Regions from separate parts of the Actinomadura rugatobispora genome, predicted to be linked through region 1. Evidence: riboswitches for the same ligand, from Rfam matches in the RefSeq annotation. Region 1 holds a riboswitch; the other holds the start of a gene.
What was found. A riboswitch is a leader RNA that binds a small molecule or an ion and turns the genes downstream of it on or off. The one in region 1 is predicted to bind cyclic di-AMP.

Region 1 (7,713 bases):
TCACGGCGCGTTCGGACGTGGCGTCGCCGCCGGCGCCGCGGATCCAGAACATCGCGCCGGGGATGTCGTACGACGAGATCGAGGCGCGGATCAAGGGCGCGGTGGCCGACCACTTCACCGAGGTGCTGAACCGGCCCGAGCTGCTCAACCGGTTCGGCGACAACATCGTGGTGTTCGACTTCATCGGCCTGGAGGCCGCCAACAAGATCTTCGATCTCCAGTTCGCGAACATCTGCCGGCGGGTGACCGACGAGCACCGGCTGGTGCTGGCGGTGAAGGGCGACCCCCTGGAGACCCTGCGGGGGTGGTGCACCACCGAGCTGGACAAGGGGGGCCGAGGCATCGGGATGGCGCTGGAGTCCTACTTCGTCAACCCCCTGGCGCGCGCGCTGTTCGACCGCGACCTCGTCCCGGAGGAGCGGATCACCGTCTCCGGGATCCGCCGCGAGGGCAGCATCGTCCACCTGGACCTCCTGTGACGGAGCCCACCCGCCCCGCCGCTGAGGCCTCCGTCACCCCCGGGCAAAACTTCGGAACTCCGGCGGCGAACTCCGCATCCCAGGTAGAGAGAGGTGGAGCACCCGCTGAGGGGCGGGGGCTGCTTCTCGCCAAGGCGCACTACCCGGTGACCACACTCGGCCCGGGCGTGCGGGCGGGCATCTGGACGCAGGGATGCACGCTGCACTGCCCCGGGTGCCTGTCCCGCGACACGTGGGACGCCGATCCGGGTAAGGAAGTGCCGGTGGAGGCGGTGCTGGGATGGCTGGCATCGCTGCCGGGACCGGTGGAAGGAGTGACGATCTCGGGCGGAGAGCCGTTCCAGCAGCCGGGGGCGCTGGCCGCGTTGGTGCACGGTATCCGCAGGTGGCGGGACGAGTCTCACCATGAGACGATTCCATTGGACATTCTCGTCTACAGCGGATATGTCTACTCTCGGCTCTCGCGTTCTCCAGAAGCACGCGAGATCCTGGGGTCATGTGACGCCGTCATCACGGGGCCGTACATCGATCGGCTGAACCCTGGGGGGCGACACTCCCAGAGTGGCTCTCTACTCTGGAGGGGGTCGGCCAACCAGCGCGTCGTACCGCTGTCCCCGCTGGGGCAGTCGAGATACGGGGCCTTGACCGGCGCCGATGCCGCTAAGGAAAACGAAGACGCAGGGCCCCGAGTGCAGGTGTCCGTGGACGAAGGGCCGGAGGGAAGGCGGGTGTACTACATCGGGATCCCGCGTAGAGGTGACATGGAGCACCTCACAACGACGCTGGAGCGCGCTGGGGTACGAGCGGGGGATGTGTCATGGCGACCTTGAAATGCCCTGTCTGTGACGAGCCCTTCCAGCAGGGCGATCTGCTCTGCCTGAGCTGCGGGGCCAATCTTGCGCGCGCCGGAGGCGGTGGTCAGCAGCCACCGCGTCCGCAGCCTCCCGGTCCGCAGCAGCCGCACGGCCAGCCGTCCTACGACCCGTACGGCCAGGGCCCGCCACAGCCGCCGCAGCACCAGCAAGGCCAGCACGGCCAGCACCAGCCGCCGCCGTCCTACGGCGACTCGCCTTTCGGCGAGCCCAAGTTCGGTGACTCTCCGTATTCACAGCAGGCGCAGCAGCAGCACGGGCAGGGCCAGCACCAGCCGCCCGGCCCCCCTGGGCCGTCCGGACCGCCGCCCGGCCCGCCACAGCCGCAGCACGGCGGCCAGCACGGTCCCCCCGCGGACCAGTACGGGCCGCCCCAGCCGCAGTACGGGCCTCCGCAGCCCCAGTACGGTGAGCCGCAGCAGCAACAGCAACAGCAACAGCAGCCCGGCCCGCCGTCCCAGCAGGACCCGTGGGGCGCTCCCCCGCCGAGCCAGGGCCAGCAGCAGCAGGGGCAGGGAGCCGAAGGCGGCTGGGGGCCACCGCAGCCTCCCGCCGAACAGCACCAGCCCCCGCAGCCCCACCAGCAGTACGCGCCGCCGCCGCAGCAGCACCAGCAGCAGGGCGGGCAGCAGCAGGGGCAGGGGCCCGGGCAGCAGTCCGACCCGTGGGGCGCTCCCCCGCCGCCTTCACCGGACCAGTGGGGCCCGCCGCAGCCACCCGCGCACGACCAGCAGCAGGGCCAGCAGCACCAGTACGCTCCGCCGCCTCCCGGCCCCGCGGACAACCCGTACCCGCCGCAGCAGCAGGGCGGACCGATGCAGCCGCCGCCGCACGGGCGCGAGGCGACGCTGCTGCCGCCGGACGTCCAGGGCCAGCAGCACCGGCCCGGCCCCGACAGCACGGCGTACATGTGCCCCTACTGCGAGGCGGTGCTGAGCAACCCGGCCGCGGCCCAGTGCGAGTCGTGCCTGCGGCCCCTGCCGCAGCAGGGCACCCCCGTACTGCGCGTGCAGTTCCCCACGGGCGAGCTCAAGGTCTCGGTGGGCCAGCACCTGGTGCTGGGCCGGGACGCGGGCCAGTCACCGGTGGCGGGCACGTTCACGCAGTACGACAACGTGTCACGGCGCCACTCCACGGTGTGGCTCGACCCGTCCGGCACCGCCTGGGTCCGGGACGAGGGCTCCACCAACGGCACCTTCGTGAACGGCGAGCGCCTGCCGCGCGGTGTGGAAGCCCCACTCCGCGACGGCGACCAGCTCCGCCTGGCCGCCGACGTGACGGGCACCGTCCAGCTCAACTAGAAGAGGTCTTTTCATTGTGGAGGGGCGACCCTCCACACCACCCGGTGCGGGGCGAGCGCTCCCTGCGCTCGCCTGGGGGCTCGCTACGGGACCGGTCACCCCGGTGGGGGCCGGCCCCCACTCCCCCGGCAGGGAGGGCTCCGCCCCCCTGCACCCCCCGACAGCCATCACCGCACCCCCGATCACCACCGCAGGGGCAATTGAGGGGCCCAAGACCTCGCACAAGCCCATCGGCTCATTGGTGGTGCGTTGACCTGTGGGGATTGAAGTCCACGTTCGGTGGTGGTCAGGGGGTGCAGGGGGCGGAGCCCCTTGCCGGGGTGGGCGGCCCCGTAGCGAGCCGCCAGGCGAGCGAAGGGGCCGATCGCCCCGACCCGGGGGTCTGGGGGGTGGCCCCCCGGACCAACACAGCCCCCCAGGTGAACACCTCCCCCCAGACCACACTCCTAGCCGGCGCGCTTGGCTCGGGCTCGGGTGCGTTCGCGCTCCTTGGCGTCCAGGACGACCTTGCGCAGCCGTACGGCGGACGGGGTGACCTCGACGCACTCGTCCTCGCGGACGAACTCCAGCGCCTCCTCAAGGGTGAGCAGGCGCGGCGGGGTCAGCGTCTCGGTGGCCTCGGCGGTGGAGGAGCGGATGTTGGTCTTCTGCTTCTCCTTGCAGATGTTGACGTCCATGTCGTCGGAGCGGGCGTTCTCCCCGACGATCATGCCTTCGTAGACCTCGGTGGTGGGGCCGACGAAGAAGGTGCCGCGCTCCTGCAGGTTGATGATCGCGTACGCGGTGGCGGCGCCGGTGCGGTCGGCGACCAGTGATCCGGACGGGCGGGTGCGCAGCTCGCCGAACCACGGCTCGTAGTCCTCGAAGACGTGGTGGGCCATGCCGGTGCCGCGGGTCTCGGTGAGGAACTCGGTGCGGAAGCCGATCAGGCCGCGCGCCGGGACCAGGAACTCCATCCGGATCCAGCCGGTGCCGTGGTTGGTCATGTGCTCCATGCGGCCCTTGCGGACCGCCATGAGCTGGGTGACGGCGCCCAGGTGGTCCTCGGGGATGTCGATGGTGAGCCGTTCGACCGGCTCGTGCCGCTTGCCGTCGATGTCCTTGGCGACGACCTGGGGCTTGCCGACGGTGAGCTCGTAGCCTTCGCGGCGCATGTTCTCCACGAGGATGGCCAGCGCCAGTTCGCCGCGTCCCTGGACCTCCCAGGCGTCGGGACGCTCGGTCGGCAGGACCCGGATGGACACGTTGCCGACCAGTTCGCGGTCGAGCCGGTCCTTGACGAGCCGGGCGGTGACCTTGGTGCCCTTCCCCCGGCCCGCCAGCGGGCTGGTGTTGGTTCCGATGGTCATCGAGATGGCGGGCTCGTCCACCGTGATGAGCGGCAGCGGGCGCGGGTCGTCGGGGTCGGCGAGGGTCTCGCCGATCATGATGTCGGGGATGCCGGCCAGCGCGATGATGTCGCCGGGTCCGGCGTCGTCGGCGGGCTTGCGGGTGAGCGCCTCGGTCATCATCAGCTCGCTGATGCGGACCCGCTCGACGCTGCCGTCGCGCTTGCACCAGGCGACCTGCTGGCCCTTCTTGATGACGCCCGAGTGCACCCGGCACAGCGCGATCCGGCCCAGGTAGCTGGAGGCGTCCAGGTTGGTGACGTGCGCCTGGAGGGGGGCGTCGGGGTCGTAGGAGGGGGCCGGGATGGTCTGCTTGATGACGTCGAACAGCGGCTCGAGGTCGGGGCTGTCGGGCATCTCGCCGTTGCCGGGCTTGGCGAGGGAGGCCCGGCCGGCCCGGCCGGAGGCGTACACGATCGGGAAGTCGATCTGGTCCTCTTCGGCGTCGAGGTCCATGAAGAGCTCGTAGGTCTCGTCGACGACCTCGTCGATGCGGGCGTCCGGGCGGTCGGTCTTGTTGACGACCAGGATCACCGGGAGCCGCGCGGCCAGGGCCTTGCGCAGCACGAACCGGGTCTGCGGGAGCGGGCCCTCGCTGGCGTCGACGAGCAGGACCACGCCGTCGACCATGGACAGCCCGCGCTCGACCTCGCCGCCGAAGTCGGCGTGGCCGGGGGTGTCGATGATGTTGATGGTCATCCCGGCGTGCCGGACGGCGGTGTTCTTGGCCAGGATGGTGATGCCCTTCTCACGTTCCAGGTCGTTGGAGTCCATGACCCGGTCGTCGACGTCCTGGTTCTCGCGGAAGGCCCCTGACTGCCAGAGCATGGCGTCGACCAGCGTCGTCTTGCCGTGGTCGACATGGGCGACGATCGCGACGTTCCTGAGGTCATCGCGCGTGGAGATGGGCATGCGGTCTCGCCTTGGGTGAGAGTGGTGGGATCCGCCGCAGACGTGCGACCTACTGAGTCTACTTGGCCGTACGGCCTCTCCGCCCCGGACCGCCGCCCCATCTGTCACATTTGCTCTATTTGGCGAACTTTGCCCTCTCTTTGTAGTCTCCTGCAGATCCGGTCGTTGGAAGTCCCGCCCCCCGGGACGACGGCCGTACCGCCGAATCCCGCGAGGGAACCGGGGACCCAGGCCCCCGGGGTGAATCGGCGCACACTTCCGGGTGCGCCGTAGGGCGACTCCTGGCCCGAACCCGTCAGCTAACCCGGTAGGCGGCCAAGGAGAGGAGACACCGGTTTGACTCCGGTCCCCTGGAAGCGCCGCTTCGCCGTGCCCACTCTGGCGATCGTTGCGCTCAGCACCCCCATCGCCGCCGCACAGGCGGCCGTCCACTCCCCCGTACGCGCGCCGGGCCCCGGCGAGGACGAACTGCGCAAGCGGCTGGACGCCCTCAACACCGAGGCCGAGAAGCTCACCGAGCGCTACAACAAGACCCGCGTAGAGCTCGGCAAGGCCAAGCAGGCCGAACAGGCCGCCGCCAAGGCCGCCGCCACGCTCCAGGCCCAGGCCGCGCCCGCCCGCACGGAACTCGGCCGCCTGGCCGCGGCGAACTACATGACCGGCAGCCCCGACATGCTGTTCGGCGCCGGCGACGCCACCGGCCTCTCCGCCTCCGCCTACCTGGTGCAGAGCCGGGCCGCCGCCGTCAACGGGCTCCAGGCCCAGATCGACGCCGCCAACCGCGCGCGGAACGCGGCCGCCGCCAGGACCGCCCAGGTCCGGCAGGCCGCCGCCCAGGCCGAGACCGCCCGCCAGGCCGCCAAGGCCAAGGTGGACGAGGTGACCAGGCAGCTCGACAAGCTGACCACCACCACGGCCAAGGACCCCAAGACCGGGCTCAGCGCCACCGTGAAAGGCTCCGGGCTCCCCGCGAAGATGGCCCGCAAGGCCCTCGGCAAGCTCGGAAGCCCCTACGTCTGGGCCGCCGCGGGGCCGAACAGCTTCGACTGCTCCGGCCTGGTCGTCTGGGCCTACGGCAAGGTCGGCAAGCCCGGCCTCCCCCACTACACCGGCGACCTGTACGGGCAGGGCCGCAAGGTGAGCAAGGGCGAGCTGCGCTCCGGCGACCTGGTGTACTTCGGCGGCAGCCTGCACCACATGGGCATCTACCTGAGCGATGGCAAGTACCTGCACGCGCCGCGGACCGGCGACGTCGTCAAGATCTCCAAGATGTCCGACCGCTCCGACTTCGCCGGGGCCAACCGCATCGAGTGACCCGCGAACCGGCGGCGTTCCCGGGCTCGCTCAGCCGCCCGGGGCGCCGCCGGGCACGTAGGGGCGGACGGCCTCCACCACGGGAAGATCACCGGCGAGCCAGTCCACGTCGTAGAGCTCGTCCGGGCCGAGCCAGCGCAGCGCCAGGTGCTCCAGGGCCTTCGCCTCGCCCTCGACGATCCCGGCGATCCACACGCGGAGCACCCCGCCCAGGCTCAGCGGCCAGTCGCCGCCGATCCGCGCCCCCAGCGCGATCTTGACGCCCAGTTCCTCGTGGCACTCCCGGACCAGCGCGTCCTGGTCCGACTCCCCCGGATCGACCTTGCCGCCGGGGAACTCCCAGCCCCCGGCCAGCTCCGGCGGCTCCGCCCGCTGCGCGGTCAGCAGCCGCCCGCCGGAAATGATCGCCGCGCCCACCACAACGTTGATCGCAACCAGCCCCTCTCCACCCGGCCCTGCCCTGCCCGGCATCATGCCGGAACGCCGCGGGCCGCGTCTCAGGAGGCCGCGCTCTCCGGCGTTTCCGGCACCCCGGCGCCGGAGCCCTCAGGGCCGGCGCCGTCCGCGCCGGTACGGGCCGCCGCGACGGCGCGCACCGCCTCGTGGACGATCTTCTCCAGGTGCCCGCCGTGCGCGCCCCGCCAGTAGACCTGGCCGCAGTCGGTGCAGCGACCGTACACGTCGTAGCTGCGGCGCGTGCCGTCGGCCAGCTCCCGCTCGACCTCCTCCTTGCCCACCGTGGCCAGGACCCCGTTGCACGCGGTGCAGCGCGTCCACGGCCGCAGCACGGGCGCGAACCGTCCCAGCAGGTCGCGCAGCTGGTCGTCAGGGCGCGAGCCGCGCACGTACGCGCCGAACCACAGCGCGCGCCGCCGCAGCAGGCCGCGGTCCTGGGTCAGCAGGACCCGGCCCTCCTCGTTGGCCTGGACGACGAGCGCGGGGTCGTCCATGTCGTTGTGGTACGCGGTGTCGAGCCCCAGCAGGCGCATGCGGCGGGCCAGGGTGCCCAGGTGCACGTCCAGCAGGAACCGTGGCGCGACCTCGCCCGCGTCGAGCGGGACGGGCTGGGGCCTGGGCACGGCCAGCACCGCCACCTCGTCGCCCGCCGCCGGCTGGTAGCCCGGCTCGACCCGTTCGCCGTCCACCATGAGCGCGCCGATCTCGGGCAGCGGCACGCCCAGGGACTCCACGATGTGCCCCAGCGTGGACGTCCCGCCATGCGCCACCCCCTGCCTGGGGCGGCGGCGCGCGGCCGGCAGGAACATCAGCAGTTCGTCGGCGATCCGGATCCTTATCTCGGGCTCCACGCGGCCAGCATGCCACGCGCGAGCGAGATGTCGATCGGATTAACCGGCGGTTCACCCCCTTGAGGTCGGCGCCGTACGCGCGCGTTCCACACGGCCAGGACGGCCCGTACCCGTACCGTTCCTAAGGACTGTGCATAAGT
Region 2 (7,713 bases), 1.2 Mb from region 1:
GGACTGGACGGGCACCACGGCGCTCGCCCTGTCCGTCGGCCTGGCCGGGCTGATCGGGTTCTACATCCACTTCACCGTCCGGCGCCTGGAGAAGGGCAACGGCGGGCCGCTGTACGAGGACGACCCCGAGGGCGACATCGCGGACGCGGCCGGCGAGCTGGGCTTCTTCAGCCCGCACAGCTGGTGGCCGCTGTACGTGGCGCTGTCGGCCGCGGCCGTGGCGCTCGGCGTGGTGTTCGGCTGGTGGCTGGTGATCCTCGGCGCGACCGCCGCGATCATGACCACCATCGGGCTGGTGTTCGAGTACTACCGGGGCCACTTCTCGCACTGAGCCCCGGCGCCCGCCCGTAGCGAACTCGCCCGTAAACGGTAAAGGATCACTCAGAGGGCCGGTGCCCGCGAATCTCGCGGGTACCGGCCCTTTCATGATGATCGCGTTGAATATGCGCCCAAAGGCCGATGGGCGCTTCGGGATCGAGGCCCGCGCGGCGGCGGTGGGCCTGGCGGCGGCGGTGGTGGGCGCGGGAGCCGCGGGCTGCACCTCCGGCGCCGACACGATGGTGACCGGTGCGGACGCGGTCACCGTGGCGGTCAGCCCCGCGCAGGGCGCGCAGCGGCCGCGGCCGGACAGCCCGATCGCGGTGCAGGCGCGGCAGGGGACGATCGAGAACGTCACCGTCTTCACCAAGGGCGAGCCGGTCGAGGGCGCGTTGAGCGCCGACCGCACGCAGTGGCGCTCGCGGTGGGCGCTGCGTCCGGGCACCGAGTACCGGGTGGCGGCCACCGCGCTCGGCCGCGACGGGAGGACCCGCACGGTCGCCAGCCGGTTCACCACGGCCAAGGCGGACCGGACGGTCGGCGTGACCTTCGAGGGGCCGAGCGACAAGGAGGTCGTCGGTGTCGGGATGCCCATCGTCATGAACTTCGAGAGCGAGGTGTCCGACCGGGCGGCGGTGGAGCGGGCGCTGGAGGTCCGCTCCAGCAGACCGGTCGAGGGGGCCTGGCACTGGTTCGACAATCAGACGGTGGTGTTCCGTACCAGGAACTTCTGGCCGCGCCACACCGACGTGGCCTTCCGCGCGCACCTGAGCGGCGTGGCGGTGGCCAAGGGCGTGTACGGGGGGAAGGACCACGCGGTGAGGTTCCGCGTGGGGGACGAGCGGATCAGCACCGCCAGCGAGGACAAGCACCAGATGGTGGTGAGGGAGAACGGCAGGGTCGTCCGGAAGATGCCCATCAGCATGGGGCGGGGCGGCGTCCGCAAGTACACCACCACCAACGGCATGCACCTGACGATGGACAAGGGCAACCCGGTCACCATGACCTCGTCCTGGGAGGGCATCGGGCCCGGCTCGGCCGGCTACTACAGCCTGACCGTCGACAACGCGGTCCGGATCTCCGACAGCGGCGAGTACGTGCACAGCGCGCCGTGGTCGGTGGGGTCGCAGGGCAGCTCCAACGTCAGCCACGGCTGCATCAACACCAGCCCGTCGCACGCGCGCTGGTTCTACGAGTTCTCCCAGCGCGGCGACCCGTTCGAGGTGACGGGCAGCAGCCGCGAGCTGGAGCCGGACAACGGCTGGGGCTACTGGCAGATGAACTGGAAGAACTGGGTGCAGGGCAGCGCGCTCAAGCAGTCGATGCGGATCGGCCCGCAGGGCGGCGTCGGCCTTCCCGCCCAGCACGCCTCGCCGGGGGCCGTGGCCGAGGAGCAGCGCCCCTAGCGCCGCTGCGGGGGAGGTTCCGGGACGCCGTGCAGGCGGGCCCAGTCGCGGGCCAGGGCGATGCGTTCGGGCGCCGACGGGTGCGTCATGTAGAGGACGCGTTCGAGCATGTCGGGCCGCAGGTCGGAGATGTTGCGGACGGACAGCTCGTGCTGCATCGACGCGAACGTGGCGGGATCGCGCGTGAGGTCGAGGGAGTGCGCGTCGGCGCGCGCCTCGATCTGTCGGCTGATGAGGTTCTGGACGGGCCCGCCGAGCTGCATCCCCACCGTCACCAGCGCGATCAGCAGGGCCACCGACCGGGGGTCGCCGGTCGCGCCCCCCGGCGGGCCGGCGCCGCCGCCGGGCCCCGGGACGACGCCCGCGCGGCGCAGCAGGCGCGGTGAGCCGAGCAGCAGGTGGAGCAGGCAGACGGCCGCGGAGACGCCCAGCGCGCCGATCAGCGTCCCGTAGAGCACGTCGGCGTGCTTGGCGTGACCGAGCTCGTGCGCCACGATCGCCTCGACGCGCGGGGCCGGGGTGGACTTCAGCAGCGTGTCGTACACGACGATGCGGCGGGTCGAGCCGAAGCCGGACACGTAGGCGTTCAGCGCGGTCGTGCGGCGGGACGCGTCGGCGACCAGGACGTCCTTGACCGGGACGCCGTCGCGTTCGGCCATCGCGAGCAGGTCGGTGCGCAGCCGGCTCTGCGGCAGCGAGTGGAACTTGTTGAAGACCGGCTCGAACACGACCGGGTAGAGGAACGACAGCGCCACCACCAGGACGAAGCCCCCGGCCGCCGCGCCCGTCCACCAGTAGCGCGGGAACCGGCGCAGCGCCCAGTAGAGCAGGACCAGCGCGAGCGTCCACACGACCCAGGTGACGCCGAGCGACTTGGCCTGGTCGACGAGCCAGGACGGCCAGGACTGCGTGGACAGTCCGTACCGGCGCAGGATGGCCTCGCCCCAGACGGAGAACGGCAGCGCGGCCAGGCGCAGCAGCGTGGTGAGCACCACGGCCGCCACCGCCACCCGCAGCGGCCAGCGGCGCACCCGCGCGGTCGTCCACGCGATGAACCGGGAGCCGAGCGGGGTCAGGCCCAGCACGAGCACCAGGGCCAGTCCCGTGACCAGGCTGGTGTAGGCGCGCGGCGCGAGCGCGGCGTCGAACGCGCGCGACCGGGCGATCTCGGCGGCGCTGAAGTCGCGGGCCGGGTCCACCGGCGCGGCGCCGCCCGGCACGTGGCCGGGCATCGGGTTCCACGGCGTGGTGAACGCCAGGACCGCGCCGACGGCGGCGAACAGCACCACCGCCGCGACCGCGGCCGCCCGCCGCGAACGCCGGTCGGCCGCCTGCCCGGGCTCGGCGCTCATCGCAGTTCCCTCCGCAGGTAGTCACGCCAGCCGGCGGTGAAACGGGCCGGGCTGACGCCCAGCACCTCGCGCAGCGCCGCGGTCTCGGAACGCCGTCCCGCCGTCCGGTAGAGCCGGACCAGTCTCGCCTCACCGTACCGCTCGGCGATCATCCGGCAGGCCAGCCAGGCCTCCTGGTAGGACTGCGAGAGCCGGCCCGAGGCGCCGTCGAAGGCGGCCCGGCCCGGAAGGGCGGCGGGCAGCCGCCCGGCGGCGACCTCGCGCGCCAGCTCGCGCGCGGCCGACCGCACGGCGACGTCCCGGCCGTGGTAGCCGACGTGGTCGGCGAAGCCCTCGATGAGCCAGAGCGGGGTGCGGCCGTCGCGGGCGCCGCCGGTGGCGACATGCGTCAGCTCGTGCGTCAGGACGACGTCGCGCCCCAGGTCGTTGAGGCGGCCGAAGACGCCGGGGGCGATGACGATCCGGTCCGCCCCCGGTCCGCCGGACGTGGGCGCGACGGTGGCAAGCGCGGCGATCTCCGCCAGGTCGCGGTCGCCTCCCGCCAGCGCCCCGGCGCGCCGGTCGTCGCCCGGCACCAGCGCGACCACCCGGTCCCGCCAGCCGCGGACGGCCGCCGCGCCGGTCAGCCGCGCGACGGTGGGCACGGCGGCGTCCAGGCGGCGGGCGATCCCGGCCAGGCCGGGCGCGTCGCCGGCCACCAGCGCGGTGCGGCCGCGCACCACGGTGAGCGGCCCGCCGTCCCAGATCTCGGGGTCGTCGGTGCGGCCGCGGGACGTGCCGTCGCCGGTGATCGTCCAGGTGCCGGAGCGGGGCGCGAACGCCAGGTGCCGGGTGCGCCGCAGCGGGTCGTCGTCGTGGCCGCGCAGCCGGTAGCCCACCGTGGTCTGGACGAGCGCGGCGCCCCCGGTGGTGGAGACCACCCGCTCGAACCGCTCCCGCCACCCTTCCAGAGGCAGCTTGAGCAGGTTGTCGAACATCGCGGCCTGGGCCTGCCGGTACGGCGCGGGCGCGGCCGCGACCGTGGCCATGAACGCGGTGCGGTCGCGGTCGCGTACGGCGCGGGCACGGTTGGCCAGGACGGCGGCGACCGCGTTCGGGTCGGGCTGCCCGACATCGGGGCCGTCCGTACCGGCCGGGCGCCCGCCGGTCTCTTCGGAGGTGGCGGCGGTGAGGGCCGCGCCGCCGCCCAGGGCGCAGACGGCGGAGCCCGCGGCGATGGCCACCAGGGCCTTCCGCCGCGGGACTCCGCGTGCGCGCTGGGCTTCCATGCGCGAGATCCTATGTGCGCGGGCGCGCGGGCCTATCCCTAGGACTTGGCGTACTCGGGGTAGCCGTAGCCGACGATGGAGCCGGTGGACCGCTCGCGGACCATGACCGCGTTGCTGGTGTTGCCCTCCACGGTCTTCACCGTGCCGTCGCCGTTGTCCTTGATGACCATCCCGACGTGCACGATGTCGTTGACGTCCTTGCTGCCGCCCCAGTTGAAGAAGACGATGGCGCCCGGCCGGGGCTCGGTGCCCCAGCGGTCGTGGTCCTTGAACCACTCGGCGTGCGCGACCGTCCAGGCGTCCATGCCGAGCTGGTCGCTGAGGCCGATCCGGTCGCCGATCCAGGAGATGAACATGCTGCACCACGCGGCGTCGCTGTAGCCCTCGAGGGAGCCTCCGTCGCGCGCCACGGTCTCCTTGGCGCGGTCGGTCGACTTGTACCAGTCCTGGAACTTGGTCTCGCCGCCGCCGTCCTCGGAGATGCCGACCTGCTCGCGGGCCAGCCTGATGGCGTCCTGCGCCGTGGGCCTCTCGCGCTTGGCGGCCTTGGCCTTGGCGGAGCTGGAGGACGACGACGAGGACGACGACTCGGACGCCTTCTCGGCGCCCTTCCGGGTCTCGGGCTCGGTCCTGCTCTCCGCGCCCGCGGCCATCATGGCGGCGGACCGCTGGGGGGACGGGCCGCCCGTGTCGTTGAGCGACGCCTGGGCGGTGGCGGCGGCGAGGCCGACCACGACGGCTCCGGCGACGAGACGACCGGTGATACGGAGGGTGATGCTCGGGGGTTGGGGCGTGCGATGCTTTCCTGCCACTGCGGGAACTCCTCAGCTTCCATGCCGCCTGCCGGGTTAGCTGACGGGTTCGGGCGTGGAAGCTGCCCTACGGCCTGGTGAGAGGCCGATTCACCCCGGATGGGACGTGGGTCCCCGGCTCCGCTTCTCGCGGACTCGGCGGTGGGCGCCCGTCGTACGGGCACCCTGTTTTCGGGATCGGTCAGGTCACCCGGTGCGCACGCGCACCCGGGCGGGTCGAAGGGTTGGGAGGGCGTGGCCGCCCAGAGCTCCTCGTGAACAAGGGGGTCGGGCGTCACGAGGGCAGGGGTCGGGCGGCCACGCCGTGCTTATGGGGGGCGACCCGTGATCGGGTCTCGCCCGCGGCCAGGGCCCGATGGGGGGACCGCCGTGACGCGCTCTCAGCGCCCATGCGCGCCGAACATGCGCTCACGGTGCGGCCGGGCCGGCCGTTGGGAAAGGACGCGGCACCTGGACGGGGCCGAGTCGGGGGTCGGCACCTGGAGGGCGCCGGAGCGGGGACGACACCTGGGGGGTGCCGCAGGGCCCGGGGCGGACATGCCGCGCGGGGCCGGGCGACGCCTGGGGGGCGCCGGAATGGGACACAACATAGCAAAGGTCGACGAGAAGGCAAATAGGGGACAAAAAGCCGCCGGACCAGGAATAACCCGGTCCGGCGGCGAAGCCCTGCTATGGATCTTGTGACGGCGCGTGCGCCGACCGCTACGGAGGCCCTGCCGCACCGGGGGTGCGGCGGGCCGGCGCGTCAGGGACGCCCGGCCCCGAAGTAGTTCGACAGGTAGTAGCCCGAGGTGATGCTCACGACCTCGACGTTCTTGCCGGTCCGCGGGGCGTGGATCATCTTGCCGCCGCCCACGAACAGGCCGACGTGGCCGAGGTTGTTGAAGAACACCAGGTCGCCCGGCTGCAGCGCGCTCTTGGCGACCCGCTTGGTGGCCGCGTACTGCGAGTTGGTCGTCCGGGTGATGCCGACGCCCGCCGCGCCCCACGACTTCATCGTGAGCCCGGAGCAGTCGTAGGAGCTCGGGCCCGCCGCGCCGTAGGAGTACGGCTTGCCGAGCTGGGCGTAGGCGAAGTTGAGCGCGACCCGCGCCGAGCCGCTGGCCGGGCCGGTGTAGCTGCCGCCCGTCCCCCCGCCCGAGGAGGTCGTCTCGCCGAGCTGGGCCAGCAGCTTCTTCTGCTTCTGGACGCCCTTCTCGACCTCGGCCTTCTGCGCCTTCAGGTCCTTGGCCTGCTTGGCCACCTCGTCGTAGGCGGCCTTGGCCTGCGCCTGCTCGCGCCGCAGCCGCTGCGCCGACCCCAGGAACTGGGCCAGCTCGGAGCTGCGGTTGCGGGACAGGTGCTCGAAGACCGCGGCCTGGTCGAGCACGGCCTGCGGGTTGTCGGCGCCGACGAAGCCGGCCACGTCACCGGTGTTGCCCGCCTTGTACGCGGCGGCCGCCATCTGGGCGATCTTTCCCTGGAGCTCGTTGAAGGTGGTCAGCTCCTCCTTGCCCGCCTTCTGCGTCGCCTGCCACTTCTTCTTGGCGACCTTGAGCTTCTCCTGCACCTGGTTGTACTTCTCGACCAGCTGCTCCACCTGCTCGTTGAGCTTGGTGAGCTTCTTGCGGGCCTCCGCCGCGCTGGGGCGCGGGTCGGCGTGCGCCGCGGTCGCGGGAAGCACGGTGACGGGAACGGTGAGCGAGGCCGTCACGGCGAGACAGACGGTCGCCGTGAGCCTGCGGGAGCCGCCGCGTCCTGTGTGTGCGCCCGGGCGGCCGCGCTGCGGCAGGGGGCCCGCCCCGGTGAGATCACTGGCCACGATCCGTTGTGCCCCTCTCGGTCCACGATGTCAGCGGACGACATTAGCGAGGGGCCACACCTGCCACAACCGAATCGTTGGTCTTTGACGCAGTAATTCGGACTTTACGCACACTCGGTGAGATAAAGATCACGAGGCGCTGTCGACACCGGTCCGCCCGTCACCGCCCGCACCGGCGGCGCCACCGGGCGCAGCGGCGCCGCCTCCCGGCACCCCGGGACGGGAACAGAACGCGTGAGAGCCGCGAGGACGCCGAAACAGCAGGTCAGGGCACCTGGATGACCTAGGTGCGGCCCAGACGGCGCAGCAGCAGCGTGGAGGGCGCGGGACGGGCGTTGGCGCGGCGGGCGGCGTCGGCCACCTCGCGGTCGGAGGAGACCACCACGACCGCGCGGCCGGGCGGCTCGGCCCGCACCAGCTCCCCGATCAGCTCGTCGGCGGTCTGCCCCGGCTGGCTGAACAGCACCCGCACCCCGCGCGGCGCCGGGATCGCCACCGGGGCGTCCAGGTCCGCCCCGTCGAACACGCACGTGACCTCGGCCCGCGTCTGCGCCGCCAGCCCGCCCAGCCCCGACAGCAGCCGGTTGCGCTGGTCGGCCAGCGGCAGCTCGCCGTAGCCGGACTTGGTGACGTTGTAGCCGTCCACCACCAGATGCACCTGCGGGAGGGTCAGCAGCCGCTCCAGCAGCTGCGGATCCTGGTCCGACAGCGCCCGCCCCGGCAGCGCGCGATGCGCCAGCCGGTCGGGCTCCACCC

Region 2: another riboswitch for cyclic di-AMP. It lies ahead of ACZ466_RS36060 (CHAP domain-containing protein); the one in region 1 lies ahead of ACZ466_RS30475 (C40 family peptidase).

Annotation. Positions count from the first base shown of each region.
Region 1 is NZ_AP029191.1:6,822,283-6,829,995, reverse strand. Features, by position in the region: gene ACZ466_RS30505 (AAA family ATPase) at 1-479, shown strand, start outside; gene ACZ466_RS30500 (4Fe-4S single cluster domain-containing protein) at 476-1,309, shown strand; gene ACZ466_RS30495 (hypothetical protein) at 1,585-1,962, opposite strand; gene ACZ466_RS30490 (hypothetical protein) at 2,038-2,184, opposite strand; gene ACZ466_RS30485 (FHA domain-containing protein) at 2,167-2,652, shown strand; gene typA (translational GTPase TypA) at 3,099-4,952, opposite strand; cyclic di-AMP (ydaO/yuaA leader) riboswitch at 5,142-5,282, shown strand; gene ACZ466_RS30475 (C40 family peptidase) at 5,289-6,266, shown strand; gene ACZ466_RS30470 ((deoxy)nucleoside triphosphate pyrophosphohydrolase) at 6,297-6,740, opposite strand; gene ACZ466_RS30465 (Mut7-C RNAse domain-containing protein) at 6,764-7,573, opposite strand.
Region 2 is NZ_AP029191.1:8,029,376-8,037,088, forward strand. Features, by position in the region: gene ACZ466_RS36040 (cytochrome c oxidase subunit 4) at 1-331, shown strand, start outside; gene ACZ466_RS36045 (L,D-transpeptidase) at 444-1,724, shown strand; gene ACZ466_RS36050 (M48 family metallopeptidase) at 1,721-3,076, opposite strand; gene ACZ466_RS36055 (MDR/zinc-dependent alcohol dehydrogenase-like family protein) at 3,073-4,344, opposite strand; gene ACZ466_RS36060 (CHAP domain-containing protein) at 4,383-5,156, opposite strand; cyclic di-AMP (ydaO/yuaA leader) riboswitch at 5,166-5,307, opposite strand; gene ACZ466_RS36065 (C40 family peptidase) at 5,902-6,957, opposite strand; gene ACZ466_RS36070 (NYN domain-containing protein) at 7,241-7,713, opposite strand, start outside.